Regions from separate parts of the Shinella oryzae genome, predicted to be linked through region 2. Evidence: predicted binding sites of a transcription regulator. Region 2 holds the regulator's gene; each other region holds the start of a gene.

Region 1 (10,348 bases), 260 kb from region 2:
ACAAGATCTTCGAGCCCTTCTTCACGACCAAGGATGTCGGCAAGGGCACGGGCCTCGGCCTCTCGATGGTCTACGGCATCGTCAAGCAGACCGGCGGCTACATCTATCTGGATTCGGAAGTCGGCAAGGGCACGACCTTCCGCATCCTGCTGCCGCGCCATGTGGAAGAGGCCGTTCCCGTCGATACCGCCGCCGACGCCGCGCAAACCGGCGCCCAGCCGGTCGCATCCGTCGCGCAGATCGCCGAAAAGGAGCCGCGCGACCTCACAGGCGGTTCGGCCGTCGTGCTTCTCGTCGAGGATGAGGAAGCCGTCCGCCGCGGCGGAAAGCGCATGCTGGAAACCCGCGGCTATACGGTGCACGAGGCCGGGTCGGGCGTGGAAGCGCTCGACATCATGGACGAATTGAACGGCGCCGTCGATATCGTCGTATCCGACGTCGTGATGCCCGAAATGGACGGGCCGTCTCTGCTGCGCGAACTGCGCAAATCCTATCCGGATCTCAAGTTCATCTTCGTCTCGGGTTACGCCGAGGACGCCTTCGCCCGCAACCTGCCCGCCGACGCCAAGTTCGGCTTCCTGCCAAAACCGTTCTCGCTGAAGCAGCTGGCTGAGGCCGTGCGGGAAATGCTCGACGAGGGGTAAGTCAAACGGGTTTCAGTGCCGAATTGCCCCACATCCGCATTGTCCCTTCGTCGGCCTTTGTGAGCTTTAACGAAGGACGACCGAGCATACCGTTGCGCCTGGCATTCACGATGCAACTGTATCGACTGGCATAGGCGCGTGAGGACCGGCCAACTTCATATCCATTAAACGCGCGTCGGCTCCAATGCCATCCCTCGTCGTCACGCCAGAATACCCATCTGTCACCATTCGGATCGATACAACTTAAGAGCATGATCTCTACTCCCCTTGATAGACTCAAGGTCGCGCTGATTCGTGCAATTGTCTACCAATCCAATGCAATCTTTGGGTGTTCCTTTTCTGGTGCCTATATTGTTTAAGGTTGTGTTGATAGCTTCTAAATTCTTTATAAAACAACGGCTTATTTATAAGGCTTTTCTTACTTAATTGCGTGAGTTATTCGCGCCGGTTTGTAAGGAATTCGTGACCTGCGTCAAAAAAAGAGCGGCCGGAGTAGCCCGGCCGCTACTTTGTTCTCAAGCCACCATCGCGACGGCGATCTCTGCCGCCAGGCGGGCATTGTTCTCTACCAGCGCAATGTTCGTCTTGAGACTGCGGCCGTCGGTCAGGTGGAACAGGCTGTCGAGCAGGTAGGGCGTGACCGCCTTGCCGGCGATCTCGTCGCGCTCTGCATTGTCGAGCGCACGGGTGATGTAGATTTCCATCTCCTCGCGCGGGATCTCGTCGGCCTGCGGCACCGGATTGGCGATCAGCATGCCGCCGTCGACGCCGAGCTGGTCGCGCACCGTCTGGAAGTTGGCGATCGCCGCCGGACTGTTGAGCGTCAGCGGGCTCTTCAGCCCCGAATCGCGCGACCAGAAGGCCGGGAAGATGGCGCTGTCATAGGTCACGACCGGCACGCCGCGCGTTTCCAGCACTTCCAGGGTCTTGGGGATGTCGAGGATCGCCTTGGGGCCGGCGCAGACGACGATGACGCCCGTGCGCGCGAGTTCCTCAAGGTCGGCCGAGATGTCGAAGGTTTCTTCCGCGCCGCGGTGAACGCCGCCGATGCCGCCGGTGGCAAAGACCCTGATGCCGGCGCGCGCAGCACCGATCATCGTGGCGGCGACCGTGGTCGCGCCCGTGCGGCGCTCGGCAATGGCAAACGCCATGTCGGCGCGCGATACCTTCATCGCGCCCTTGGTCTGCGCCAGCGCTTCGAGCTGGGCGGCTTCCAGGCCGATATGCAGCACGCCCTCGATGACGGCGATGGTGGCCGGCACGGCGCCGTTGTCGCGGATGATCGTCTCCACGCTGCGCGCCATCTCGAGATTGCCCGGATAGGGCATGCCATGCGTGATGATCGTCGATTCGAGGGCGACGATGGGCGCGCCACGGGCCTTGGCGGCGGCGACTTCGTCCGAATACTGCATCGGCAGGAGGGAGGAGACGGGTCTGGTCATGCGATGTCCTTGAAGGATTTTGGGCAAAAAAGTCTCATGACAGGATTTCGGCAGGCGGCACAAGAGAAAGTGCATCGGCAAGCGCCGTCTGCGACATTTCTTCCGCGACGGCGAGCGGCGAGCGCACGGTGATGACGGCGGCGGCGACGCCATGGCGCAACGCCTCATCGATCGGCGTCCCACGAAGCCACGCATCGAGAAAGCCGGAAGCGAGCGAATCGCCCGCGCCGGTGACATCGCCGAGCGCCGGTATGGCCGGCGGCATCACCAGCGCGGCACGCTTCTCATCGAAGGCGATGACGCCTCTGCCGCCGCGCGTGACCACGCCGGCGCGAAGGCCGACGGCGCGCAGAGCGTCGGGCCATGCGGCCGCGTTTTCCGGGTTGGCGCCGCTGATCGTGCGCGCCTCCGCCTCGTTCATGAACAGGAAGGCGAGGGCGGACAGGCTTTTTTCAAGGCGCACGACCTTGGCCGGCGAAATGGCGATGGCGGCAAGCGGAATGCCGGCTTCCCGCGCCATCGTCGCCATTGCCGCCAGCGTTTCCGCCGGCAGATTGGCATCGGTCAGCAGGGCGCCCGCTTCGGCAATCGCCTCGCGCATGGCGCGCTGTTGCAGCCGGCGCGGCGAAAACAGCCGGTAAAGCTCCATGTCGGCCAGTGCGATGACGAGGTTGCCGTCGCGCTCGATGATCGCCGTGTAGCTCGGGGTCGCGCGGTCGAGAAAGGTGAAGGGCGTGTCCTCGACGCCCGCCGCGTGCGCTGCGGCCGCGACGATCTCGCCGTCCGTGTCGCCGCCACGTGGCGAGACCAGCCGCACGCGGCGGCCGAGCCGGGCGAGATTGCGCGCTGCGTTGAAGGCGCCGCCGCCCGCTTCCACGAACCATCCGCCCGGATTGCTGGCGCCGGGCACCGTCTCGCCGGCAATACGCCCGCGCCTGTCCACATGGGCGCCGCCCATCACCAGTATCGTTCTGTCCGTCATCGTCGTCCTTCGCATCCGCATGCCGATTCGTCCGTCCGGGGCAGGTTGCAGGGCGGCCAAACCGTTGTTTTCAATCCAAGATCATCCACTTGAAACGAAAGTAGAACACACGCTCGATTTGTTAATTCGTTCAAATGGATGAACGGCTCTTGCAAAAAGAGAACAAAATGTGTACATAGCTTTCATCGGCGGGTTCGTTGCCTGTCTTGCTTCAATAACCTAAAGGTGGACAAAATGGCACAGAACAGTTTGCGGCTCGTAGAGGATAAAACAGTGGATAAAAGCAAGGCACTCGAAGCGGCTCTCTCCCAGATCGAGCGCTCGTTCGGCAAGGGCTCCATCATGAAGCTCGGCGGCAAGGACAGCGTGGTGGAGATCGAGACGGTTTCGACCGGCTCGCTCAGCCTGGATGTCGCGCTTGGCATCGGCGGCCTGCCCAAGGGGCGCATCATCGAAATTTACGGGCCGGAAAGCTCGGGCAAGACGACGCTGGCACTGCAGACCATCGCCGAGGCGCAGAAGAAGGGCGGCATCTGCGCCTTCGTGGACGCCGAGCACGCGCTGGACCCGGTCTATGCCCGCAAGCTCGGCGTGGACCTGGAGAACCTCCTCATTTCGCAGCCGGATACCGGTGAGCAGGCGCTGGAAATCACCGATACGCTGGTCCGTTCCGGCGCCATCGACGTGCTGGTGGTCGATTCGGTCGCGGCACTCACGCCGCGCGCCGAAATCGAAGGCGAGATGGGTGAAAGCCTGCCGGGGCTTCAGGCCCGCCTGATGAGCCAGGCGCTGCGCAAGCTGACGGCCTCCATCTCCAAGTCCAACACGATGGTCATCTTCATCAACCAGATCCGCATGAAGATCGGCGTCGTCTACGGTTCGCCGGAAGTGACGACGGGCGGCAACGCCCTGAAGTTCTACGCCTCCGTGCGTCTCGATATCCGCCGCATCGGTGCGGTGAAGGAGCGCGACGAGGTGATCGGCAACCAGACCCGCGTCAAGGTCGTCAAGAACAAGATGGCGCCGCCCTTCAAGCAGGTCGAGTTCGACATCATGTATGGCGAGGGCGTCTCCAAGACCGGCGAGCTCATCGACCTCGGCGTCAAGGCCGGCATCGTCGAGAAGTCGGGTGCCTGGTTCTCCTACAACAGCCAGCGCCTCGGCCAGGGCCGCGAGAACGCCAAGACGTTCCTGCGTGACAACCCGGACCTCGCGCGCGAGATCGAGACGTCGCTGCGTCAGAATGCCGGCCTCATCGCCGATCGCTTCCTGGAAAACGGCGGCCCCGATCCGAACGATGCAGAAGACGCGGCGAACATGTAGTCTTCCCGCAACGCTTTCAGAAAACGACGGAAAACCGGCCTTTCTTCGCGAAGGGCCGGTTTCTTCGTGTCTGGACAGGTGCCGGGCCGGACGATAAAAGCCTTCAGTTCTCGCGCATGCCCGCGGTTTCAGGCCTTCTTTCGGGAGGCGTCGGGCGAAGCGCGGTTTCGACGGAATTCGCGGATGGACGGTCCACAAGGCCTTCCGGGCGGGCACTCCGGCCGGCGAGGCGGTGTCGCGTCGCTGTGGGGCAATTGGGTGGATGACGCGCCGGTTCCGGTGCAGACAGTGCTAAGATGAAGGACGCGATATGAGCGGCGTGAATGACATCCGGTCGACTTTTCTCGACTATTTCCGCAAGAACGGGCACGAGGTCGTGGCCTCCAGCCCCCTCGTGCCGCGTAACGACCCGACGCTCATGTTCACCAATGCCGGCATGGTGCAGTTCAAGAACGTCTTCACGGGGCTGGAGACGCGGCCCTACACCAAAGCGACGACGGCCCAGAAGGTCGTGCGCGCCGGCGGCAAGCACAACGATCTCGACAATGTCGGCTATACCGCGCGCCATCTGACCTTCTTCGAGATGCTCGGCAACTTCTCCTTCGGCGATTACTTCAAGGAGCAGGCGATCGAGCATGCCTGGACGCTCGTCACCAAGGGCTTCGACCTGCCGAAGGATCGTCTTCTCGTCACCGTCTACGCCGATGACGACGAGGCCGCGCTGCTGTGGAAGAAGATCGCCGGTTTCTCCGACGACCGCATCATCCGCATCCCGACCTCCGACAATTTCTGGCAGATGGGCGATACCGGTCCCTGCGGCCCCTGCTCGGAAATCTTCATCGACCAGGGCGAGCATGTCTGGGGCGGCCCTCCAGGCTCGCCGGAAGAGGACGGCGATCGTTTCCTGGAGTTCTGGAACCTCGTCTTCATGCAGTTCGACCAGACCGCACCCGGCGAGCGCAGCCCGCTGCCGCGTCCGTCCATCGATACCGGCATGGGCCTGGAACGCATGGCCTGCATCCTCCAGGGCGTGCAGAGCGTTTTCGAGACGGACCTGTTCCGCACGCTGATCGCCGCGGTCGAGGAAACGGTGGGCACGAAGGCCGAGGGCGAGGCCGCCGCAAGCTGCCGCGTCATCGCCGATCACCTGCGCTCGTCCGCTTTCCTGATCGCCGACGGCGTGCTGCCCTCGAATGAGGGCCGCGGCTATGTCCTGCGCCGCATCATGCGCCGCGCCATGCGCCACATGCAGCTGCTCGGCGCCAAGGAGCCGCTGATGTGGTCGCTTCTGCCGGCCCTCGTCGGCGAGATGGGTCGCGCCTATCCGGAGCTCGTGCGCGCCGAGGCGCTGATTTCCGAGACGCTGAAGCTCGAGGAAACCCGTTTCCGCAAGACGCTGGAGCGCGGCCTCTCGCTGCTGTCGGACGCCACCGTCACGCTCAAGAAGGGTGACATGCTGGACGGCGAAACCGCCTTCAAGCTCTACGACACCTACGGCTTCCCGCTCGACCTGACACAGGATGCACTGCGCGCCCGCGAGATCAATGTCGATCTCTTCGGCTTCAACGATGCGATGCAGCGCCAGAAGGCCGAGGCCCGCGCCAACTGGTCGGGTTCGGGCGACAAGGCGACCGAGGCCGTCTGGTTCGAATTGAAGGAAAAGCACGGTGCGACCGAATTCCTCGGCTACGACACCGAAACCGCCGAAGGCGTGGTTCAGGCCATCGTCGTCGACGGCAAGGCCGCCGGCAGCGCCAAGGCCGGCGACAGCGTGCAGATCGTCGTGAACCAGACCCCGTTCTACGGCGAATCCGGTGGCCAGATGGGCGATTCCGGTATCATCACCTCGGACAATGCCCGCCTTTCCGTCACCGATACGCAGAAGAAGGGTGAGGGACTGTTCGTGCACAGCGCCGTCGTCGAGAGCGGCACGCTGAAGCTCGACGATGCGGTCGTGCTCACGGTCGATCATGCGCGCCGTTCGCGCCTGCGCGCCAACCACTCCGCCACGCACCTGCTGCACGAGGCGCTGCGCGAGGTCCTGGGCACCCATGTCGCCCAGAAGGGTTCGCTCGTGGCGCCCGAGCGCCTGCGCTTCGACGTTTCGCATCCCAAGCCGATGACCGCCGAGGAACTGCGCGTCATCGAGGACATGGCCAACGAGATCATCGTGCAGAACGCGCCGGTCACCACCCGCCTGATGTCGGTGGATGATGCCATTGCGGAAGGCGCCATGGCGCTGTTCGGCGAAAAGTACGGGGATGAGGTCCGCGTCGTCTCCATGGGCACCGGCCTGCACGGCGCCAAGGCGAACCGGCCCTATTCGGTCGAGCTTTGCGGCGGCACGCATGTCTCCGCCACCGGTGAGATCGGCCTTGTTCGCATCCTCTCGGAAAGTGCCGTCGGCTCGGGCGTGCGCCGCCTGGAGGCGCTGACGGGCGAAGCCGCTCGCGCCTATCTCGCCGAGCAGGACGAGCGCGTGAAGTCGCTTGCCAGTGCACTGAAGGTGCAGCCTGGTGAGGTTCTGGCCCGCGTCGAGGCGCTTGCGGACGAACGCCGCAAGCTCGAACGCGAGCTGACCGAGGCCAAGAAGAAGCTTGCCCTGTCCGGCGGCTCGGCCGGCGGTGACGATGGCGTGCGGGATGTCGCCGGGGTCAAGTATCTCGGCAAGGTCGTGACCGGCGTCGAGCCGAAGGACCTGAAGAGCCTGGCCGACGAGGGCAAGAAGAGCCTGGGCTCCGGCGTCGTCGCCTTTATCGGCGTCTCGCCGGATGGCAAGGCGAGCGCCGTCGTGGCCGTCACCGAGGACCTGACCGGCCGCGTCAGCGCCGTCGATCTCGTGCGCGTCGCCTCCGAAGCGCTCGGCGGCAAGGGCGGCGGCGGGCGTCCCGACATGGCGCAGGCCGGCGGGCCCGATGGCGCCAGAGCGGCCGAGGCGATCGACGCCGTGGCGGCTGCCATCGGCGGCTGACCACGCTGCCAGCGGCTGGAATCGACCCGATCTGATACGCTACGGCGGGCCTTGGCCCGCCGTTCGTTTGCGAAGTCTTCAACGTTTCCGTGTAGCGTGGCGCTGTGCGGAGTTTTTGTTTTGATCGAAGATCTCGTCAGTATCTCGACCCTGATGATGTGCACGTTCCTGTCGACCACCGTCGTCGGGATCTTTTTGCTTCAGGTCTGGCTGACCGATCGGCGCCATGCGGCGGCCGGCTACTGGTGCCTGTCCATGTGGGTGGGCTCGCTCTGCACGCTGCTTTTCACCTTTCGTGCGTTCGGTTACCCACTCGTGACGGTCGGGCTTGCCAATATGCTGGCCGTCTTCGGCTATGCCATGATGTGGGCCGGCTTTCGGGTGTTCGACAACCGCCCGGTCCATGGCGCCGTCGTGCTGTCAGGAGCGGTTCTCTGGCTCGTTGCCTATATGGGCGTGAATGCGGTGGCGCAGGATGTGAACAACCGCGTTATCATCATCTCGCTGCTGATCACCGCCTATTCGGTGGCGACGGGCGTGGATATCTGGCGTGGCCGCCGCACGGACCCGCTACCGACACGCTTTCTCGCCTCGCTCTTCTTCGTGTCGCATGGCGCCATCTATTTCCTGCGCGTGCCCATGACGTTGCTGGCACCGTCGGCCTTCGGCCACGGCACGGCCTATTCGGCGTGGTTCGCGATTTTTTCGCTGGAACTGTTCGCCCATACGATCCTGGCGGCGGTCGCCATGCTGGTGCTGATCAAGGAGCGGGGGGAGGCGCTGTACCGTCAGGCGTCGCGCACCGATGCACTCACCGGCATCGCCAATCGCGGCTCCTTCCTCGATGATGTGCAGGCGCGGCTTGCCGGGCGGTCGGGCGGCAGCCTGCTCGTCTTCGATCTCGATCGTTTCAAGAGCATCAACGATACCTATGGCCATGCCGCGGGCGATGCCGTGCTCAAGCGTTTCGTCGAGACGGTTTCCGCGCGAATGGAACGTGGCATGCTGTTCTGCCGCTTCGGCGGCGAGGAGTTTGCACTGTTTGCCCCGCATCATGGCATGGATCGGGCGGAGGTTTTCGCCCAATCCCTGCGGCGCGAGATAGCCGCCCTGTCGCTGGATGACGGGGAGGGCCGCGCGATCAGCCTTTCCGTGAGCATCGGGCTTGCGGATGTCGAGACATTCGGCGCCGATTTCGATCGTCTCTATTCCGCTGCCGACCGCGCGCTCTATGCCGCCAAGGACGAGGGCCGCGACCGCGTGAAGCGGGCCCAGCCGTCTGCGGGCCTCTCGGACCTCGCGAGCCGCATGCGCGCCTCCATCGTGCCCGATGCGGGCGCGGCCGCAGCCAGTTAGCCCGCCGCTTCCTCTTTGGAAATCTCCCAGAGCCTCGGCACGATTGGCACGGCCGTTACTTGACGACGCCATCGAGATAGAGGTCTTCACCGCGTTGCAGAGACGTAAAGGCGAAGTCGTCTTTCTTGAGAAAACGGTCGAACCAGCCCAAAAGATCATCTTTCGTCGCCGTGTTGCGATAGCCGACCAACCTGACGCTGAGGGGAGCGCTGAAGGCGATGTCAAAGGCCGTGTCGACCTAGGTTGTGCCTGAAAGCTGAACCGAAAACGTGCCGTTGCCGTCGTGACGGATGGCGATGTCCGCACGCATGAAAAACTCGTCGCTGTAGGTGGTGATGAGGCCGGGCGCTTCCCACCAGTCCTCACCCGTCAAGGCGTTTCGCGTTCCTTCGCCCTGGAAGTCTGCCCGGATGTCCTGCAGGCTGCGATAATCGCGGTTCTCAAAGCGCTTCACCGGTATTTTGAGCCATTGTGTATCAAGCGCCGGGTTCAACCATTGGGAAACGTCATCCTCGGGGTCATTGTTGGGATCGAAGAAGAATTTCGGGGATGTCACGTTCAAGTTCAGGACGACATAGTCTTCCAGCGTCTGGCCGGGCCAGGATCCACTGTTCGCCCGCAAGGTGATGCGCGGTTCCTGAACGGCGAGATCGAGCGGATAACTCTGATAAACAATCCTAAAATGCGCCATGTCGTCTCCGGTGTGAAACTCCTCATGAATTCCGCAGGATAGTGGCTGATGGTGCACTTTGCCATGCACATCGCTCAGGATCAGACCGCTCGCAAGGGAAAACCGCGCGGCCCTGCAGATGAGCAAGATTTGCGAAGTCGGGCCGTGCCATGGTTCGAGGCATGCGAACGGGAGGCGAGACATGCGCAGCAATGACATATGGGCGGCCTACGAGAAGCGTCTGACGCGCGTTTCAGACTATATCCACGATCACCTGGACGAGGAGCTTGATCTCAACCGCCTGTCTGAAATTGCCTGCCTGTCCGCACATCACTGGCATCGGGTCTATCGCGCGGTTCACAAGGAGACGCTGGCCATGACCGTTCGGCGGCTTCGCCTGCACCGGGCGGCGGGTGATCTGGTGCGCAGCGATCGTCCCGTTCGCGATATCGCCGCGCGATGGGGTTATCCCAACCTTCAATCCTTCACGCGGGCCTTTTCGGCTGCCTATGGCATGCCGCCGGCCCGCTACAGGCGGGAGGGACCCCACCGTGCCTACGCAACGGAAAACCAAGAGGAAACCACCGGCATGTTCGACGTCACCATCCGCACGCTCCCGCCGCAAGACCTGCTCTGCATTCCGCATACCGGGTCCTATATGGGCATCGGCAAGGCCTTCGAGGCGCTCTATGGCACGCTCTATGCGCGCGGCCTCTTTCGGCCCGGCATGCGCATGATCGGCTTGTATCTCGACGATCCCGATCTTGTCGCCGAGGACAAGCTGCGCTCCTTTGCCTGTGTCACGGTCGATGCCGCGTCTGCCGTCGCATCGCCACTGGAACAGCGCACGCTGTCCGGCGGAGACTATGCCGTGCTGCGTCATCAGGGGCCTTATGCGAATATGGGTGCTGCCTATCGCTGGCTCTTCGAGGCATGGCTGCCCGCGTCGGGCCGGTCGAT
Region 2 (10,348 bases):
TGACCACCTTCTTGCGAACCTGGTCCTGCAAGCCCTTTTCGATGATATCGCCGACATGTTCGAGGTTGATCGCATAATCGATGATGACGATCGACCGCGCCGCGCATTCGCCGTCGACACCCTGACGACCGAGCCGGGAAAGGTATATCTTCACCTCCTGCTGAAGGCCGTCGACCTGCTGCTCCAGGTTGCCGATATCCTTGAGCGGCGCCAGATTATTATCGTTGAAGGCCCGCATGGTGCGGATCAGCATGGCCTCGATCAGGTCGCCGACACGCAGCACCTCGCGGGTCGCGCCCGACAGCGCGACGACCGGGCTGGAGAGCGCGGAATCCTCCAGATATTTCGGCCCGCTTTCCTCCGGCTTGTCATCGGGCACCAGCTTTTCCATCAGCCGCGAGAGCGGTCCGGACAGCGGCCAGAGCACCAGCGCCACCACGAGGTTGAAGGCAAGGTGCACATCGACCGGCAGCTTGGCGGCCGGCACGGGCAGCAGCGCAAGCAGATCCGCCACCTGACCGGCGAACGGCAGGACGACCAAGCAGCCCGCGCCGCGCACCAGCAGGTTCCCGAGCGTCACGCGCCGCGCGGAGGCGGCAGCCCGCAGCGTCGCGATGACCGGCGGCACGGCGCCGCCGAGATTGGCGCCCAGCACGAGGATCACCGTCAGGGCCGGCGACAGGATGCCCATTGCCGCCAGCGACAGGATGAGCACGACGACCGCAAGGCTGGAGGAGGAAATGATCGCGAGCACGGTGGAGAATGCAAGCGCCGCGGGCCATGCACCATCCAGCAGCGTCAGGAACGCCGCGAGCGCCGGCGACTGGCGCATCGGCTCCGTCGCCAGACTGAGAAGATGGAGCGACAGCAGCATGAGGCCGATACCGACCAGCGCCGATCCCAGGCCCTGCCGTGCCGTCGATCCCGTGGACTTGTAGAACACGACGCCGACGAGAATGATCAGCGGCGAGATCGACTCTATCCCGGTCGCGACCAGCCAGGCCGTGACGGCGGTGCCGACATTGGCGCCGAGCAGCACGATCTGGGCCATGCGCGCGCGGACCAGGTTCTTCTCGACAAAGGAGGCGATCATCAATGCCGTCGCCGTCGAGCTCTGCAGCGCGACGGTCGCCACGAAACCGGCGAAGAAGGAGCGGAAGGGCCCGCGCGTGCCGAGCGCCAGCCCAGAGCGCAGCTTGACGCCGAACGCCCGCGTCATGCCGTCCTTGACCAGTGCGAGGCCGAAGAGCAGCAGCGCGACGGCGCCAAAAAGGTTGATCATGACGATCGTGGATTCCACGTCTTCCGTCTCCTTGCAGCCCGAGGATTATGGGACTCGCCGGACTGATCACGCATCCGACCACGAATCTTTCGATTATGACAGCGCAATCCGGCTTGAATCCGCTAATAATTTCAGGAAATTTTATTTTGCCGGCGAAGAATATCGACAGTGTCGCGCCGATTTGCGCCATCGGTCGATTTTGCCCGGAATTGCAGAAGTCCGCGGACTTCATTTCCCGAGAACTTTCCGTTATGAGACGTTCTCCGGCCGCATGGCCGCCGAGATGAGGAAATATAGACGATGCTCGAAGCCCTGAGACGCGCCGCCCAGACTTGGGTGGCAAAAGCCCTGCTGATCGTTCTGGTCGGTTCCTTCGCGATATGGGGCGTTTCAAGCTCGATCGTCACAGGCGCGTCCAATGCCGTCGTCACCGTCGGCGACGTCAAGGTTTCGCCGACCGATTTCCGCCTCGCCTATGAGCGGCAGGTCGCCACGATGTCGCAGCGCTTCGGCATGCGGCTGAACGCCGAGCAGGCCCGCGCCTTCGGCGTCGAGAACCAGGTCTTCGCCGAGCTCGTTGCCGGCGCGGCCCTCGACCAGCTGTCGCGCGACATGAATCTCGGCCTGTCCGAAGGCCGCCTTGCGCAGCTGATCGCCGACGACCCGGCCTTCCGCGGCGTCAATGGCCAGTTCGACCGCACGGCCTTCTCCGCCATCCTGCGCAATGCGGGCCTGCGCGAAAACGACTATATCAACAACCGCAGCCAGGTCGCGATCCGCACGCAGGTCGTCGAGGCGGTCTCGGATGGCTACAAGGCGCCTGAAACGCTTCTCGAAGCGCTGCGCCAGTACCGCGGCGAGGCCCGCTCGATCGATTATCTCATCCTGACCAACGCCAATATCGATCCGGTCAAGGCGCCGGGCGACGACGTGCTGGCGCCATGGTTCGAAGAGAACAAGGCAAAATACCGCGCGCCTGAATACCGCAAATTCGTCTACGTCTCGCTCGAGCCGAAGGACATCGTGGACACGGCGGCCATTACCGATGAAGCGGTGAAGGCCGATTACGACAAGAACGTCGCCAAGTATCGCACCCCTGCGACGCGCACCATAGAACAGCTGAGCTTCGCCGACCGTGCAGCGGCCGACGCTGCCGCCGCCAAGCTGGCAGCCGGCACGACCTTCGACGCCCTCATCTCCGAAGAAGGCAAGACAGCCGCAGACGTGCTGCTCGGCGACTTCACGGAAGCGAACGTACCTGACCAGAAGCTTGCCGCGCCCGCCTTTGCGGTGACCGCCGATGGCGGCACGACGCCTGTCATCGACGGCACGTTCGGCCCGATCATCCTGCGCGTCACGAATATCCGCCCGGAAACCGTCAAGAGCTTCGACGAGGTCAAGGAAGACCTGCGCAACGAGCTTGCACTCAACGAGGCGGCCCAGGGCATCCTCGCCGTGCACGACCGCATCGAGGACAGCCGTGCCGATGGCATGACGCTGGCGGAAGCCGCTGCCAAGAACAACCTCAAGGCCGTAACGGTCGAGGCCGCCGATGCGCAGGGCAATGACGACAAGGGCGAAGAGATCACCGGCATTCCGGAAAAGGCGGCGCTGATCGGCGAGGTCTTCAAGACCGATGTCGGCATGGAGACGTCGCCGGTCAATATCGGCCGCGAAGGCTACGCCTGGTTCGAAGTGCTCGATATCGTGCCGGAGCGCGACCGCACGCTGGACGAGGTCCGCGACCGCGTCGTCGCCGACTGGACGGCAGAACAGCAGCGCCAGGCGCTTGGCAAGAAGGCCGAGGAACTGGCCGAGCGCGTGCGCAAGGGCGGCGATCTCGCCGCGATCGCGGCCGAACTCGGCATGGTCGTCGAGACGAAGGCGGGTCTGCATCGCGGCGCGCAGGATGCCGTCCTGAGCCCGCCGGCCGTTGCCGCTGCTTTCGGCGGCCCGGTCGGCCACGTCGCCAACACGCCCGGCGTCGACGGTGAAGGCCAGATCCTTCTGAAGGTGACCGAGGTCAATACCGACGCCACCACCGACGCGCTGTCCGATGACGCGCAGCAGATCGCGGCCGTTGCCCGGGTCAGCGGCGACGATATCCTCGACCAGATGGTCAGCGCGCTGCAGACCTCCTATGGCGTCTCTATCAATCGGACGCTCGCCGAACAGAGCATCACGCGCTGAGGGAGACGCAGCCGCATGTCCGACCTGAAACCCTATATCGCCAAGGTCGCCGCCGGCGCCTCCCTTGACCGGGAGGAAGCGCGCGGCGCGTTCGAGATCATCATGTCGGGCGCGGCCACGCCATCGCAGATCGGCGGTTTCCTCATGGCGCTGCGCGTGCGTGGCGAGACCGTGGACGAAATCTATGGCGCGGTCGGTTCGATGCGGGCGCGCATGCTGCCGGTGGACGTGCCGGCCGATGCGATCGACATCGTCGGCACGGGCGGCGATGGCGCCGGCACCTACAACATCTCGACGCTTGCGGCGATCATCGTGGCGGGCGCCGGCGTGCCTGTCGCCAAGCACGGCAACCGCGCGCTCAGCTCTAAGTCGGGCACGGCGGACGCCCTCTCCTGCCTCGGCGTAAAGCTCGATATCGGTCCGGCGGATATTGCGCGCTGCGTGCACGATGCCGGCCTCGGCTTCATGTTCGCCCAGCTGCATCATCCGGCGATGAAGCATGTCGGCCCCTCCCGCGTCGAACTGGGAACGCGCACGATCTTCAACTTGCTCGGCCCGCTTTCCAATCCCGGCGGCGTGAAGCGCCAGTTGCTCGGCGTCTTCTCTCCCCAGTGGCTGCTGCCGCTGGCCGAAGTCATGCGCGATCTCGGTTCGGAAAGCCTGTGGGTCGTGCACGGCGAAGGGCTGGATGAGATCACGACGACGGGCACCACCCAGGTCGCGGCCCTGGAAGGCGGCAAGATCCGTACGTTCGAACTGACGCCGGCCGATTTCGGGCTGCCGCAGGTGACGCTCGACGATCTGCGCGGCGGTGATGGCGCGCACAATGCCGCGGCCCTGCTCTCCGTGCTCGGCGGCGCGCACATGCCCTATCGTGACATATCGCTCGCCAATGCCGCGGCCTCGCTCGTCGTCGCCGGCAAGGCCGAGACCCTGGCGGATGGCATGACACTCGCCACCGAATCGCTCGAAAGTGGCCGCGCACGCGCCGCCCTGGAACGACTCGTCACGGTTTCCAACGAAGCCGCGACGGGTTAGGATTGCTCATGACCGATATCCTGAAGAAGATCGAAGCCTACAAGCTGGACGAAATTGCCGCCGCCAAGGCGCGTGTGGCACCGGCGGAGCTTCGCGCCCGCATCCACGACCAGGAACCGCCGCGCGGTTTCTTTGCCAGCCTGAAGGACAAGAAGGCACAAGGCCGGTTCGGCCTGATTGCGGAAATCAAGAAGGCCAGCCCTTCCAAGGGCCTCATCCGCCCGGATTTCGATCCGCCGGCGCTTGCCAGGGCCTATGAGGCCGGCGGTGCGGCCTGCCTTTCCGTGCTGACCGACGCGCCGAGTTTTCAGGGCGCGCCGGAATTTTTGACGGCCGCACGCAACGCCTGCGCACTGCCGGCACTGCGCAAGGACTTCATGTTCGACAGCTACCAGATGCTGGAAGCGCGCGCCTGGGGTGCCGACTGCATCCTGCTCATCATGGCCTCTCTCGACGACGACACGGCGAAGATGCTGGAAGACTCCGCCTTTTCGCTCGGCATGGATGTCCTGATCGAGGTGCATGACGAAGCGGAAATGGAGCGCGCGCTCAAGCTGAAATCCAAGCTTGTCGGCATCAACAACCGCAACCTGCGCACCTTCGCGGTCGATCTCGCCGTTTCTGAAAAGCTCGCCGGCATGGTGCCGGAGGACCGGCTGCTCGTGGGCGAGAGCGGCGTGTTTACCCATGCCGATTGCCAGCGCCTCGCCAAGGTCGGCATCTCCACCTTCCTCGTCGGCGAAAGCCTGATGCGCAAGGATGACGTGACGGCGGCGACGCGCGACCTGCTGACCGGCTCCGCCGACATGCTGGCGGCGGAATGATGGGCGACGACGCCCGCACGCTCACCCATATCGATGCCGCCGGCGAAGCCCATATGGTCGATGTCGGCGACAAGGCGGAAACGGTGCGGATAGCCGTGGCGGAAGGTTTCGTACGCATGCTGCCCGCCACGCTCGACCTCATTCTCAAGGGCGATGCGAAGAAGGGCGACGTCATCGGCACGGCGCGCCTCGCAGGCATCATGGCCGCCAAGCAGACGTCCAGCCTCATTCCGCTCTGCCACCCGCTGATGCTCAGCAAGGTTTCCGTGGAAATCCGCGAGGACCACGCCCTGCCCGGGCTGCGCATCGAGGCCATGGCCAAGCTCACCGGCCGCACCGGCGTGGAGATGGAGGCGCTGACCGCCGTCAGCGTCGCGTGCCTGACCATCTACGACATGGCAAAGGCGGTCGACCGCGAGATGGAAATCGGCGGCATTCGCCTCGTCGAAAAATCCGGCGGCCGTTCCGGCGACTACAAGCGCAGGGACGGCTGATGTCCCTTCTTCTCGTTGCCGACGCCCTCAACCGCCTGCTGTCCGCGGCCAAGCCGGTGAGGCGGACGGAAAGCGTCCCGCTCCACGACGCCGCTGGACGCGTGCTGGCCGACGATGTCGCCGCCCGCCTCACTCAGCCGCCTTTCGACAATTCGGCGATGGACGGTTATGCCGTCCGCCACGCCGACATCGCGGAGGTCGGATCGGTGCTCAGGGTCGCCGGCCTGTCCTCCGCCGGCCACGCTTTCGACGGCACGGCGGGCCCGGGGGAAGCGGTTCGTATCTTCACCGGTGCGCCGCTGCCGGCCTTCGCCGATACGGTCATCCTTCAGGAAGACACCGAGCTTCTGGAAGACGGCCGCATCCGCACGACGTTCCTCACGCCCAAGGGCCGCCATATCCGCCCGCGGGGGCAGGATTTCACCGACGGCGAGGTTGTGCTGAAGGCCGGCCAGGTGCTGGATGCCGGCCGGCTGACCGTTGCGGCGGCCATGAACCACCCGGACCTGCCCGTCTATTCGCGCCCGCGGGTCGCGATCCTTGCGACGGGCGACGAACTCGTGCCGCCGGGAGAGACGCCCGGTGCAAGCCAGATCATCGCCTCCAACAGCTTCGGCGTCGCGGCCATCGCGCGCGAAGCCGGCGCAGAGGTGATCGATCTGGGCATCGTGAGAGACGACAAGCAGACCATATTGGATGCCGTGCGCCGGGCGCTGGAAATGGACATCGACGTGTTGGTGACGCTCGGCGGCGCATCCGTCGGCGATTTCGATCTCGTTCAGCCCGTGCTCGGCGAGGCCGGCATGGCACTCGATTTCTGGCGCATCGCCATGCGTCCTGGCAAGCCGCTGATGGTCGGCCGCCTCGGCGATATCCAGGTGATCGGCCTGCCCGGCAATCCCGTCTCCAGCCTTGTCTGCTCCTATCTCTATCTGGAACCGCTGGTCCGCAAACTCGCGCGCCTGCCCGCGATGAACCGGGTGCGCCCGGCCGCCGCCGCCGTGCCGCTCAAGCAGAACGACCGCCGGCAGGATTACATTCGTGCGCGACTCGTGCGCGGCCCGGACGGCGGTCTCCTCGTCACGCCTTTCGACAAGCAGGATTCGTCGATGATGAAGATCTTCGCCGAATCCGAAGGGTTGCTGATCCGCCCGCCGCATGCACCGGCAGAGGAGCCCGGCGCGCTCTGCGACGTCCTCGTTCTCAGGGAACCGGCGGCCTGAATGGTATTATTGTGCGCGCAGGCCCTTGCGGAACACATGTGGAACGGATAGTGTCTGTTCTGGATTTGTTTCACGATTCTCGTTGGAGAGGCCATGCTGACGCGCAAACAACAGGAACTGCTCCTGTTCATTCACGAGCGTATGAAGGAATCCGGCATTCCTCCGTCCTTCGACGAGATGAAGGATGCCTTGGATCTCGCCTCGAAGTCGGGCATCCACCGCCTCATCACGGCGCTTGAAGAACGAGGCTTCATCCGCCGCCTGCCGAATCGGGCCCGCGCGCTCGAGGTGATCAAGCTTCCGGAGGCCTATTCGCCAAGCCTCCAGCCGCGCCGCGGATTTTCGCCGTCGGTCATCGAAGGCAGCCTCGGCAAGCAGCCCCCCGCCGTGACGCCATCCAAGCCCGTGGCGCCACAGCCGACCATGTCGTCGTCTGTTTCCGTTCCGGTCATGGGCCGTATCGCCGCCGGCGTTCCGATCTCCGCCATCCAGAACAACACGCACGAGATCACCGTCCCGGCCGAAATGATCGGCAACGGCGATCACTATGCGCTCGAGGTGAAGGGCGATTCGATGATCGAGGCCGGCATTCTCGATGGCGACACGGTCATCATCCGCAACGCCAGCACCGCCAATCCCGGTGAAATCATCGTTGCTCTCGTCGACGACGAAGAGGCGACGCTGAAGCGCTTCCGCCGCAAGGGCGCGTCCATCGCGCTTGAAGCCGCGAACCCGGCCTACGAGACCCGGATCTTCGGGCCCGACCGGGTCAAGATCCAGGGCAAGCTCGTGGGGCTTATCCGCCGGTATCATTGAGACGCATTGGACAAGCATTATAGCGCGTGGTGAGCGTCTTGTCAGTTCAGGACCGCAGCTCGGGTATGATGGAGCTTGGCGGCTAAGGTCTCCCCTCGCTTCGCCCGGTGCTCTGCCGTTAGCGATAGCGTGCGGTCAGGTGGCTTTTTCTACGATCGCTGCAAATCGGGAAGCTTGGCCGCTCGGCTGACTTCATGGCAATTGAAGAGGCGAGCGATCGACCTCCTTGGTCTCAGTCTCTGCCGGCGGCGTTGCGGCTGCCGTTTCGAAAGTGTCGCTGCGCCAGTCATAGGTGCGATGCCTTGACCAGGCGCGCGCCAAGGTTTCCACGGCCGGCATGTCGGTCGCGCCGGCGAGGCTTGCGGTGGGATCGTCGATCGGCGGCGTGATTTCCAAAGCGCCCGTTCGGCGCAGATGACGTGCGGTCACAAGCCTCGCACCCGAGCGGCAGCTGTCGAGCCGCAGGGCGAAGGGTACGACGACGAGATCAGCCGTGTCGCAGGCCGTGCCCAGAAAGGCCGTATCCTCAAGGGTGACGATCGTCCAGCTGCTCGGCGAAACGGCAGCGCAGAAGGCCTTCGCCTCGCAGACGAAGGTATGCGCCTGTCGCGCTGCCGCGATAGCCTCCGTCATCGCGTCCTTCGCCTTCGTCCTGTCCGCCTTGCGGCGCGGTCGTTTCCTGTCGGTCCCGGCAGCGGCTTTCTCCGTCGCCGTCTCCGCCAGCAGCAGGTCGGCGGTCTTTCGCAGTTCCGGCTTGGTCAGGTCGCCGAGCCGCATCGCGCGACGCCATTGGTCGTAGATGAAACCCGGCGGCTTGGCGCGGTTCGTGGCAACCGCATCGCCGCGCAGGATCGCAACCAGACGCCCGTCTTCGGAGATGAGCAGTTCCGGTTTCCCGCGCGTGGACGGCCAAAGGGCCACCAGCGCACCGGCGACAATGAAGACCGTCCCGGCATGCCGCAGCCGCGTGCGCAGGATACAGAGCAGCCCCCCGCCGACACCGATCAGCAGGAAGGCGGACATGGGAATTTTACCGGTGACGATATCCCCGCCCTTCCAGCTCGAAACCCACGACGCCAGCGCGATCATCCATTCGATGCCCTTGCCCATGATGGCAAAGGGAACGGCATCCAGCCCGAAGGGCATGAGCAGGACGGCGATGAGGCCAAAGGGCATGACGATCGCGCTGATCGCCGGCATGGCCAGCAGGTTGCCGGCAAGCCCGTAGGCCGGCACGCGGTGAAAGTGGCCGATGGAGTAGATCAGCGTCGACAGGCTTCCGATCGCCGACGACAGCAGAAGTCCGCCGAAGAAGCGCCCGGCCACGCCGCCGGTCAAGCGCAACGCGCCGCCTTTGCCCTCCTTGCGCACGGGCCGCTCGCGCCACGCCGCATAACCGGCGACGAGGCCGAGCGTTGCGGCGTAGGACATCTGGAAGCCGGGATTGGTGATGGCGGAAGGCGTGACGGCGAGGATGATGATGGCCGACAGCGCCACATTGCGCATACTGATGGCGGAGCGGCCGAAGAGCACGGCGATCAGCATCACGCAGATCATGATCCATGACCGGACGGCCGAGATCGCGCCGCCCGACACGAGAATGTAAAGCGTGACCATGAGGAGTGCACCGCCCGCCGCGATCTTGCGCGTGGGAAATCGTTCGGCAAAGCCCGGTATGAGCGCCATCAGCATGCGCGCGCCGACAAGGAACGTGCCGGCCGCGAGCACCATGTTGAGACCGGAAATGGCCAGGACATGGGCGAGCCCGGCCTGGCGGAGCGCCTCCACCGTCTCCTCGCTGATCGCCCGCTGTTCCGCCGTCACCAGAGCCGCGGCGATCGCGCCGGCATCGCCCCCGATGCGTCCTCGGATATGCTCGGTCAGGTTGTTTCGCCATATCGCGATCCGCTGCGATATGCGGTAGCTCCACCCGGTCGGAGCGGTCTCGATTGCGACCGGCGCACTGTAGAAATAACCGACCGCGCCCGTGCCGGCGAAATATGCGTCGAAGGCGAAGTCGTTGAGGCCGGCCAGGGCCGGGCCCGAGGGTGGCCCAAGACGCGCCCGGCCCGATATGCCGTGGCCGATGGCGATGGGGTCGTGACGGCTTCGCGCCAGAAGCGTAACAACCTGCGGCGCGCGTTTCAGAGCCGGCTCGCGCGTCTTCTCCAGCGCGATGCGATACCGGATCGCGTTGCCCGCACCGCTTTCGCGCGCCAGCACCCGCCCTTCGATCACGGTCGTCACGGGCGTGTCGAGAATGACGGTATCGAGCCGTGCACTTTCGAGCGCTGCGAGAAGCATGCCGATCGGAACGAGGAACGCGCCACCCGCCAGGATCGCGCCCAAATCCTCGCGATGTCGAAGCCGCCAGGCGGGCACCGCGGTGGCGATGGCCCCTAGCACCATGGCATAAATCGGTGGATCGGCCTCGGCGGCAAACCAGAGAGCCGCGCCTATTCCAAGGAAGACCGGAACGAA
Region 3 (10,348 bases), 280 kb from region 2:
AGCCGCGGTGGATGTCGGCTACGACATGGTCCGCAACGGCCTGAAAGACAAGATCGAAAGAGATTTGCAGAAATATCACGCCGGCCGCCCCGTCGAGGGCGCCCAGAGCGTGAGCGATGAGGTATCGAAATGATCCGTTCAGTTGTCCGTGGTTTCGGAACGGCGCTTCCCAAACGGGTGGTCACCAATGCCGAGCTGGAAAAGACGGTCGACACGTCCGACGAGTGGATCGTGCAGCGCACCGGCATCCGCCAGCGCTACATTGCCGGTGAGGGCGAGACGACCGCCTCGCTCGGCGAAGTGGCCGGGCGCGCGGCCCTCGATAAGGCCGGCCTCACCGCCGCCGATATCGACGTGATCATCGTGGCGACCTCCACGCCCGACAACACCTTTCCGGCGACCGCCGTCAACATCCAGAACCGCCTGGGCATGCACCATGGCTTCGCCTTCGACGTGCAGGCCGTGTGTTCGGGCTTCGTCTATGCCGTGACGACGGCCGACGCCTATATTCGCGGCGGCCTGGCCAGGCGCGTCCTCGTCATCGGCGCGGAAACCTTCTCGCGCATCCTCGACTGGACCGACCGCACGACCTGCGTGCTGTTCGGCGACGGCGCGGGCGCCATCGTGCTCGAGGCGCAGGAAGGGGCGGGCACCACCGCCGACCGCGGCGTGCTGACGGCGCAGTTGCGCTCCGACGGCGCGCATCGCGACAAGCTCTATGTCGACGGCGGCCCCTCGACCACCGGCACGGTGGGACACCTGCGCATGGAGGGCCGCGAGGTCTTCAAGCATGCGGTCGGCATGATCACCGACGTGATCGTCTCGGCCTTCGACGCGACCGGCTTCACGGCCGACGACGTCGACTGGCTGGTGCCGCACCAGGCCAACAAGCGCATCATCGATGGTTCCGCCAAGAAACTCGGCATTCCCGAGGAAAAGGTCGTGATCACCGTCGACCTGCACGGCAACACGTCGGCGGCCTCCATCCCGCTCGCGCTGGCCGCAGCCGCAGAGGACGGACGCATCAAGCAGGGAGACGTGGTTCTGCTGGAAGCCATGGGCGGCGGTTTCACCTGGGGCGCGGTGCTGCTACGTTGGTAGGATGGCGCCCACCACAGGTGCGGCTTGACCCGGGCTTGCAAGGACAATAGTCTTCCGCGACTAACCATACGCTTTCAATAGGAAATCGGTGAGGAACGATGAGCGGCAAGACGGTGACACGCGCAGATTTGGCCGAATCGGTTTTCCGGAAAGTCGGCCTTTCGAGGACTGAATCCGCAGAGCTCGTCGAAACCGTGATCGATGAGATCTGCAACGCCATCGTGCGGGGCGAGAGCGTCAAGCTCTCCTCCTTCGCCACCTTTCAGGTGCGCGACAAGAACGAGCGCATCGGCCGCAATCCTAAGACCGGCGAGGAAGTGCCGATCTCGCCGCGCCGCGTCATGACCTTCAAGGCCTCGAACGTGCTCAAGCAGCGTGTCCTGAAAGCCCATCTCGCGCGCAAGGCGAAACAGAAGCCGGCTTCGCCCGCATCTTAAGCGCTTTTCGGGGTGATAGCCCCGCCGCCGGCAATTTGAAACTTGAATATCGCCCGGCAACTCGCTGAAATGAATACGATTCGGCTGCATATCGTGTATGCTGCCGCCGTAACCTTTCATCGAGGCCAGTATGGACAAGAGTCCGGACGCTTTCCGCACCATCAGCGAGGTCGCCGACGATCTCGACCTGCCGCAGCATGTCCTGCGCTTCTGGGAGACGCGGTTCACGCAGATCAAGCCGATGAAGCGCGGCGGCGGACGGCGCTACTACCGCCCCGAGGATGTCGACCTGCTCAAGGGCATCCGCCACCTGCTCTACGATCACGGCTATACGATCAAGGGCGTGCAGAAGCTCCTGAAGCTTAACGGCAACAAGTTCGTCGCGGCCATCGCCAGCGGGGACTTGGCTACGGTCGAAGCACTGGCGGCCGCCAGCCACGAGGAGCCGTCACCGCCGAAGGCCGGCAGCGACGAGGACCAGATCGTCGGCCGCGCCAAGGCGCCGTCCAGCCGCCGCTTCTTCTCCTTTGTCGGCGGCGGAGACGAAACGCCGGAAATCTCCCTCGGCAAGACCAGCGTCGGCAAGGAAGACCGCGCCCTGTTGCAGGAGGCGCTCTACGACCTGCTGGAGTGCAAGCGCCTGTTGGACCAGGTGCGTTAAGGCACTCGTATGCGCTGCTGTAAACGCCGCCGTGTTCTTCCGCACGGCTCATCGGCCGCGCTCGCCTCTAGTCCCGTCGCACGGAAGGCTCCCAGCCTCGCGTGAAGCCGCGCCCCATCGCAGCACGCATCAGGTCGAGCTGGCGTTGCAGATGTGCGCAGTCGGCGAGCAGGGTCTCGATGGTCGCCCGCGCATCGCCGCCATGCCAGGCGAGGGCGGTATCCACGGGGTCGCCTGCCGCATCAAGAGTCGCCGCGTCGGTTACAGGCTCGCAAAGCGGCTGCATGTGATTCTCCCGGGAATGGATCAGAGCGTCCAAGGGTCTGAAAGCAGACGCCTTGGCCATGAATGTTCTTATTATGTTCCGGTTGCCTAGGGAGTCAAGAGGCGGTGGGCGGACGGACGCAACTTGGGGAAAAAGCCCCGCCGAAGGCGGGGCAAGCAGGCGTCACGCTTGGCTCGCGGTGACGCGGGGAGTGCCCGCAAAAATCAAGGCGGGCAGAATGCTTCTACGACTTTCGTCTTATGTCCGGAAAGGTCGAAAGCGCTGAATCCGGTACGGTTTACGAAAGAAAAGCCGATACCGTGATCGATGAAGCCTATGCGGTGCCCCCATATCGCGCGGCATGGAGCCGAGAGCGTGCCTTTTACGATAAGCCGCAAGCTGAGTATCGCTCCGCGACGTCCGGCAACGGGACATTTATCCACATTTGTTCCGGACGCCGATTTTTGGGCTTGCATCCAAAACATCCAGACTATAGGGGTTTGCTCGGTCCGGAATGTAGCGCAGCCCGGTAGCGCACTTGACTGGGGGTCAAGGGGTCGTGGGTTCGAATCCCGCCATTCCGACCAATTCTCCTTCTCCCGCATATCCTGTTTCAGCGGAACTTTTGCCGGTTCTTCGCGTTACCATGCCGCCGGCTCTTTCGCCGGTGTCATTCGAGCGAGAGGGCAACGGACATGGAAGAAGCAGGTATCGGCTGGATTGCGGCCATCATCATCGGCGGTATTGCGGGCTGGCTCGCGGAACGCTTCATGAAGAGCGACATGGGCGTTCTCATGAACATCCTCCTGGGCATCGTCGGCGCGGCCGTGGCGAACCTTTTGCTCGGACTTATCGGCGTTTCGCTGGGCGGCTGGATCGGTTATCTGATCGCGGGCTTCATCGGCGCCTGCATTCTCATTGCGGTGGCGCGCGCTATCAGGCGATAGAGAAAAACACGTTTCCCAAGGCCGTCTTTCCGCGAGGAAAGGCGGCCTTTTTCGTTGGCAAATCTCAGGCGACGAGGCTGCGGTAGATCGCTTCGGTCTCGTCGATCATGCGGTCCAGGGCGTAGTCGGCGCTGCGGGCCACGGCGGCTGCGGTGTAGCGGGCGAGGCTCTCCGGGCTGGCGAGGTTCAGCATCGCGTCCGCCAGACGGTCCGGATTGTCGGTGTTTTCGATCAAAAGGCCGTTGTGCTTGTCCTTCAACACCATCGAGGCGCCGCCGACATCGGTCAGGACGAGCGGCTTGCCGGCGGCGGCGGCCTCCAGCATCACATAGGACATGGCCTCGTAGCGGCTCGGCATGACGAGCACGTCGATCGCCGCCATCGCGTCGCGCCCGGTGAAGCGCGTCGTGAGGTGCATGCGCCCGGCATGCCTGCTGGCCTCGATCCGGCTGCGCGTCGCCTCCTGCGCCTCGCCCGTGCCGATCATCAGGAGATGCGCGCGCGACAGGTGACCGGCAAGGAGATCAAAGGCAGCCACGAGCCGCTCCGGCGCCTTCTGATGACAGAGGCGGCCGACGAAACCGTAGAGCAGCGCATCCGGGGGGATGCCGAGTTCGCGGCGCACGGCTGCGCGGGTATCGTCCGGCGGTGTCTCGACGCCGTTGACGACGATGGTGAGTTTCTCACGCGGTATGCCGAGGCCGCGGGCATGCGCGTACTCGTCCTTCGAGACGCAGATCAGCCGGTCCGTCAGCAGGCGCGCGAGCATCGTCTCGATCAGGCCATAGACCCGGCGACCGGTCTTGCCGAGGCCCGGATCCATGGTGCGGAAGGCGTGCGGCGTGTAGACCCGCGGCACATGTCGTCCCGGCAGGCGCAGACGCGCGAGCGCGCCCGCCTTGGAGCTGTGGCCGTGAATAATGTCGAAGGGGCCTGCCTGGCGCATGACGCCGGTCAACTGACGCCAGGCGCCGAAATCGGCCGGGCCCGGCGAGCGCTTCATCGGTACGACATGGATGCCGGCGAGGTCGAGCGCGGTGAGTTCGGCGACGAACCGCTCCTCCGCCCTGACCGGGGAGTAGACGGCATGCACGCTGTGGCCGCGCGTCTGCATGCCACGGCACAGGTCGATGAAATGCCGGCCGGAGCCGCCGCCGCTGGGTTCCAGGATTTGCAGGAGGCGCAGGGGCCGAGGGCTCCTGATCGGGGCTGCGTTCATCAGGACACAGCGCCTTTGACGCTGCGCAGGTTATGGCGCCGCTCAAGCGCAAAACAGCCCCAGAGGATGCCGAGCAGCAGGTAGAAGTGCCTCCAGTGGTCGGTGTCGATGACGAAGCCGATCACGCTGTGGCCCACGATGGTGATGAGGGCGATCATCAGATAGGGCTGCCATGGCCGGTTGCGCAGCAGGTATTTGAAGCCGGCGCTGAGCGTCCAGGCGATCAGGGAGACATAGCAGAGGAAGCCGAGCCAGCCGTAGCTCGTCAGCGACTTCAGCCAGATATTGTGCTCGTCTTCCGGAAAGATCTTGCTGAACACCATGGGGCCGATGCCGAGCGGCTTTTCCATGGACATGAGGAAGCCGATGCGATGGCGGTCGAAACGGCCGAGATGCCCGCCGTCGTAATCCTGTACGAGTTGGGTGCGGTTGGAAAAGAGGTCCGCGACCTTGTCGAACTGGAGCGCCACGAGCAACGCGATAACCATGAGCCCGGCCGCCGAGATACTGAGGATGAGGATCTTCAGCCGGAAAGCGCCGGTGCGCTCCTTCAGCAGCATGATGAAGACGAGCGCCACCACCGAGAACAGGTAGAGCGCCCAGGCGGCGCGCGAGAACGACAGGAAGACGCCGAGTGCCAGGATCAGCACACCGATGATCTTGAGCGGCGCGCCAAGTATGCGGCCGGAAAGCAGGCCATACATCAGGTAGAGCGACGGCGCGACGAGATAGGGGCCGAAGACGTTCGGGTCCTGGAAGGCGCCCTTGGCACGGTCGTAGAGCGTGAAGGCTTCCGCTCCGGGAAAGGCATGGAAATAGCCGAGGATGCCGAGGATGGAGGTGATGAGCGCGCCGGCGACCCAAGCCCTGAAGATGAGCTCCAAGCGCGAATGGCGCGCCTCTATGATGGCGGCGAAGAAGACGCTGGAAAGCGCCAGGAACAGCGAGACGGCGACATACATCGGCCCGCCGGCCAGATCGTCCATCACGGTCAGCGACAGCATGCCGCCGACATTGAAGGTGACGAGCAGGACGAGCAGGGGCGCCACGCCGCGCGAGATGCGCAGCCCCACGATGGCCCAGAGGCCGATGAGCCCCGCCATGAACAGCTCATAGGGCGCCGGCTCGCTCATGACGAAGCCGGACAGGAAGACGCCGACCGCGACCAGCATCGAGCCGAACACGCCGACGGCCGCAAGCTGCGGCCGGAACGGCGGGGCATAGGGGAGGGCCGCGTCGCTCAATAGGCGTTTTCCGTGTTGAGTAGCCGGAACGGCGTCAGGAACAGGATCTTGAGGTCCAGCCAGAGCGACCAGTTCTCGATATAGTGAAGATCGAATTCCGTGCGGAAGCGGATCTTGTCGTCATGGTCGATCTCGCCGCGCCAGCCGTTGATCTGCGCCCAGCCGGTGACGCCGGGCTTGACGCGGTGGCGGGCGAAGTAGCCGTCGACCACGTCGACATATTTGCGGTCGTGCGACTGCGCCTGCACGGCATGCGGGCGCGGGCCGACCAGCGAAAGCTCGCCCTTCAGCACGTTGAACAGCTGCGGCAGTTCGTCGATCGAGGACTTGCGCAGAAAACGGCCGATCGGGGTGACGCGCGGATCGCCCTTCGTGACGGCGGCGCGGGCCGAGGGGTCGGAGAGATGCGTGTACATCGAGCGGAACTTGTAGACGTCGATGATCTCGTTGTTGAATCCGTGGCGCTTCTGCTTGAAGATGATCGGGCCCGGCGAGGAGAGCTTGACGGCGATGGCCGCGCCCAGCATGACCGGCCAGAGCAGGACGAGCGCGACAATGCTGAAGAACAGGTCGAAGATGCGCTTGGCGACATTGTCCCAATCGGCGATGGGCTTGTCGAAGATGTCGAGCATCGGCATGCTGCCGACCTGCGAATAGCTGCGTGGGCGAAAGCGCAGGCCCTTGGCATGCGCGGCAAGGCGAATATCGACCGGCAGCACCCAGAGCTTCTTGAGCAGCGTCAGGATGCGCGCTTCCGCCGAGAGCGGCAGCGAGATGATCAGCATGTCGATGCGCGCGAGACGGGCGAATTCCACGAGTTCGGCGACGTTGCCGAGCTTGGGATAACCCGCGATGACGGAGGGCGAACGGCGCTCGTCGCGGTCATCGAAGATGCCGCAGATGCGGATGTCGTTCTCCGGCTGCTGTTCCAGCGTGCGGATCAGTTCCTTGGCCGGCTCGCCGCCGCCGACGATGACGGCACGCCGCTCCATGGTGCCGTTGCGCGCCCAGCGGCGGATCGCATAGGCGATGATATGCCGCTCGACGACGAGATAGACCGCGCCCACGGCGAACCAGGACACGAACCAGATACGCGAATAATGCTGCCCGGATTTGAAGAAGAACACCATCAGCGCCATGATGGCGAAGGCGGCGGCCCATGCGGCCAGGATGCGCGGCATCATGCGCAGCGGCGAGCGAAGCGACGGGACCTGATAGCTATCGGCAAGCTGGAGGGTCAGCACGCCGACCGCAGCGCCGCCGAACAGCACCATCGCATAGAATCCCGTCAGTCCCATGCCGACATAGAAGGCGTGGATGGCGTAGCCGATGACCAGCAGCATCGCGAATTCGCAAAGCCGAAGCAGGCCCGTGATCATGGACGGGGAGAAGGTGTCGATGCGGAATTGCTGTGCGATCTTGCGCGCGAGCGGATTGAGCTCGACCGTTTCCTCGTCGCCTGACTTCGTCTCCTGCGAAAGCGTACGGATTTCCGACACCTTGCGGCGCAGGCTATCCGGGTCGAAGGAGTCGGGCGGCTGGATCTGGTTCATGGCTGTACCTCAGCAGGCTTTCAGCCTCAGATAGCATGAAGCCCCTAAGAAACGTTTACGGTTGACCGGTGCGGGGCGCGCCGAACGGCCGCATTTTGCCGCTCTGGGTGGCCAGAATGTCCCGGTAAAGCGCAAGCAGGGCCTCCGACATGGTCCGCGCGGAGAACGTCTTCCTGAAGGCGACGGGCTCGGGCATCGCCTTGCGCAGCCAGACCGGATCGTTCATCGCCTGCGTCATCACGGTGGCAAGCGAGGCGGCGTCGCCCGGCTCCGTCAGTGCGGGGCTGTCGCGGCCCAGCACTTCGGGAATGCCGCCGACGCGGCTGGCAATGATCGGCCGGCCGGCGGCGATCGCTTCCAGCACGATATAGGGCAGCGCTTCCGCGCGGGAGGGGACGACCACGGTGCGGGCAAGCGCAAAGGCTTCCTGCGCCTTCATGGCGGGCAGCAGGCCGATGCGGCGGCCGAGACCGCTTTCCACGATGCGCCGCTCGTATTTCGCCCTGTCCGGACCGTCGCCGATGATCAGCGCCGAAAGCGGCCGCCCGACGCGGCGCTCGGTCTGCGCGAAGGCCTCGACGAAGACATCCGGGCCCTTCAGGTCGCGCAGCATGCCGATATAGAGGAAATCGACGGCATCTTCGCGGGGGTAGACGATCTCGAAGTCCCGGTCGTGAATACCGTTGTAGATGCGCTCGGCGCGTACGCGCGGCTTGCCGACGCGCGCGATATAGGCGTCGCGCTCGTAGTCGCAGACGAAGGTGAGCGCGTCGCCGCGCCGCTCCAGCAGCCGTTCGGCGGTGAGGATCGCCAGTCCCGCCGCCGTGCGGCTCGTATAGTGCAGGCTGCCGCCATGCGGCGAATAGAGGCGGGCTACGCGATACCTGTTGACCCGCAGGGCTGAGCCGATGAGCCGGGCAATGGCGCCACCCTTGGCGCCGTGCCCGTGCAGGACATCCGGCTGCAAACCTTTTATTTCATGATAACTTTTCCGGAACGCGCCGATGTCGCGAAGGTCGACGGACCGGCTGATGGGCATGCGCACGAGGCCGAGCGAGAGATAGGGGCGGATTTCGTCGAAGAGCGCATCTTCGAACGAACCGCCCGTGAGGCTGTCGCAGATGATGCCGACATCATGCCCGGCCTTCGTGTGGAATTCGGCGAGATCGCGCACATGACGAAAGATTCCGCCGATGGGGGAACGGAAGCAGTGAATGATGCGCAGAGCCCCATCGTCCGCCATGATGCTCAGAACAGCCGTTCACGAACATAGATCGTGTCGCCGGCCAGGATGGGATCGGAGATGGAAACGCGGCCCGTGACGATCTTGCCGTTGATCTTGCGCGTCACGTCCACGTCGCGCTGGTTGGCGCGCGGCGAAAACCCGCCGGCGACGGCGATGGCGTTCTGGATGGTCATGCCCGCGACGTAGCTGTACTGCCCGGCCTGGCCGACCTCGCCCATGATGTAGATCGAGCGGTAGCGGTCGACCTCGATGGAGACATCAGGATCGCGCAGGTATCCCTGCCGCAGCTTCGCGGCGATGATGCTTTCCAGCTCCTGGATGGTCTGGCCGCGTGCCGGCACGGCGCCGATCAGCGGGAAGGCGAGATAACCGGCCTGGTCGATCGTATAGGTGTTGGACAGGCCGGCCTGTTCGAAGACGGTCACGCGCAGGCGATCGCCGCTGTCGAGGCGGTAGGGCTGGATGGTCGCTTCATGGAAGGCCTTCGGGGCAGGGCGGTATCCGCTGCAGCCGGCAACGGCCGGCACGATAAGCGCCAGCGCAAGCAGCAAGCCCTTGTTGATCGTTGCGAACGTCATTCGCTCAGTCCCGCAAATCAGAGTGTGGCCTTCGTTATCCATCCGTTAGGGTTAATGGCCGGTAAATATGCGGGCGGTATCATGTCCTAAATCGCGCAAAAGTATTTATTCCAAGATATGCAACTAAAGATGGTTAACGCTTGGGTTACCATATTTGTTTACCGTGCGCGGAAATCGTCGGTTTGGAGTAGGGATATGTCGGGCGTTCACGGGAGCCAGCAGGATGTCGATATCGACCTTGGCGGCCTTTTCGGCGCGATCTGGCGGCACCGCATGCGCGTGCTGCTGGCGACGGTTGCCGGCGCCGGCCTGGCCTTCGCCATCGCGAGCGCCATCACGCCGACCTACAAGAGTGAATCGCGCCTTCTCATCGAAACCCGCGAGCCGGCCTTCACGACGGGCCAGGACCGCTCGCAGGGCAGGGAGCAGCCGGCCTTCGACGAACTCGGCATCGCCAGCCAGGTGCAGATGCTCAAATCCGCCGACCTGATCAAGCAGGTCGCGCGCAACATGAAACTCTACGAGCTGGAAGAATTCGACCCGACCGCCAAGCCTTCGGCCATCTCCGATCTGCTCGTGCTGCTCGGCCTGAAGAAGAACCCGCTCGATCTGCCGCCGGAAGAGCGGGTGCTGAAGGAGTTCAACGACAAGCTCGTCGTCTACCAGGTGGAGAAGTCGCGCGTCATCGGCATCGAGTTCTCCTCGCGCGATCCGCGCCTTGCGGCCGCCATTCCCAACGAGATGGCAAAGGTCTACCTGTCGCTGCAAAGCGGCGCCAAGCTCGATACCAATTCCGAGGCGTCACGCTGGCTGGAGCCCGAAATCGTCAACCTGCGTGAGAAGGTGCGCGAGGCCGAGCAGAAGGTCGCCGAATACCGTTCGCAATCCGACCTGCTGCCAACAGGCGAGAACTCGACTTTCGCCGTGCGCCAGCTCAACGATATCTCGACCGAGCTTGCCCGCGTTCGCGGCGAGCGTGCGACCGCCGAGGCGCGAGCCGAAAGCGTACGCGCGGTGCTTCAGAATGGCGGCGCACCGGATACGCTGACGGAAGTCGTCGGCTCCCAGATGATCCAGCGACTCAAGGAGAGCGAGGC

Evidence for each region. The regulator LexA, encoded in region 2, represses DNA repair genes until DNA is damaged. The targets are predictions, from matches to a motif close to TGTTCNNNNTGTGTTCNG.
Region 1: recA (recombinase RecA) is a predicted target of LexA. The motif match lies at 3,227-3,244, and genes of this name have one in related genera.
Region 3: K6301_RS05085 (dehydrogenase) is a predicted target of LexA. The motif match lies at 2,549-2,566, and genes of this name have one in related genera.

What each region holds. Positions count from the first base shown of each region.
Region 1 covers NZ_CP081987.1:1,569,544-1,579,891, reverse strand. Annotated here, with positions in the region: gene cckA (cell cycle histidine kinase CckA) at 1-644, shown strand, start outside; gene K6301_RS07880 (pseudouridine-5'-phosphate glycosidase) at 1,160-2,086, opposite strand; gene K6301_RS07875 (carbohydrate kinase family protein) at 2,121-3,068, opposite strand; gene recA (recombinase RecA) at 3,303-4,391, shown strand; gene alaS (alanine--tRNA ligase) at 4,702-7,362, shown strand; gene K6301_RS07860 (GGDEF domain-containing protein) at 7,483-8,718, shown strand; gene K6301_RS07855 (hypothetical protein) at 8,957-9,607, opposite strand; gene K6301_RS07850 (AraC family transcriptional regulator) at 9,591-10,348, shown strand, end outside.
Region 2 covers NZ_CP081987.1:1,307,472-1,317,819, reverse strand. Annotated here, with positions in the region: gene K6301_RS06585 (Na/Pi cotransporter family protein) at 1-1,300, opposite strand, end outside; gene K6301_RS06580 (peptidylprolyl isomerase) at 1,583-3,472, shown strand; gene trpD (anthranilate phosphoribosyltransferase) at 3,488-4,510, shown strand; gene trpC (indole-3-glycerol phosphate synthase TrpC) at 4,519-5,334, shown strand; gene moaC (cyclic pyranopterin monophosphate synthase MoaC) at 5,334-5,828, shown strand; gene K6301_RS06560 (molybdopterin molybdotransferase MoeA) at 5,828-7,051, shown strand; gene lexA (transcriptional repressor LexA) at 7,145-7,867, shown strand; gene K6301_RS06550 (ComEC/Rec2 family competence protein) at 8,060-10,348, opposite strand, start outside.
Region 3 covers NZ_CP081987.1:1,030,033-1,040,380, forward strand. Annotated here, with positions in the region: gene plsX (phosphate acyltransferase PlsX) at 1-133, shown strand, start outside; gene K6301_RS05070 (beta-ketoacyl-ACP synthase III) at 130-1,101, shown strand; gene K6301_RS05075 (integration host factor subunit alpha) at 1,200-1,538, shown strand; gene K6301_RS05080 (MerR family transcriptional regulator) at 1,669-2,199, shown strand; gene K6301_RS05085 (dehydrogenase) at 2,267-2,485, opposite strand; tRNA gene K6301_RS05090 (tRNA-Pro) at 2,975-3,051, shown strand; gene K6301_RS05095 (GlsB/YeaQ/YmgE family stress response membrane protein) at 3,160-3,411, shown strand; gene K6301_RS05100 (glycosyltransferase family 4 protein) at 3,476-4,630, opposite strand; gene K6301_RS05105 (O-antigen ligase family protein) at 4,630-5,874, opposite strand; gene K6301_RS05110 (undecaprenyl-phosphate glucose phosphotransferase) at 5,871-7,427, opposite strand; gene K6301_RS05115 (glycosyltransferase family 4 protein) at 7,483-8,670, opposite strand; gene K6301_RS05120 (polysaccharide biosynthesis/export family protein) at 8,676-9,251, opposite strand; gene K6301_RS05125 (GumC family protein) at 9,447-10,348, shown strand, end outside.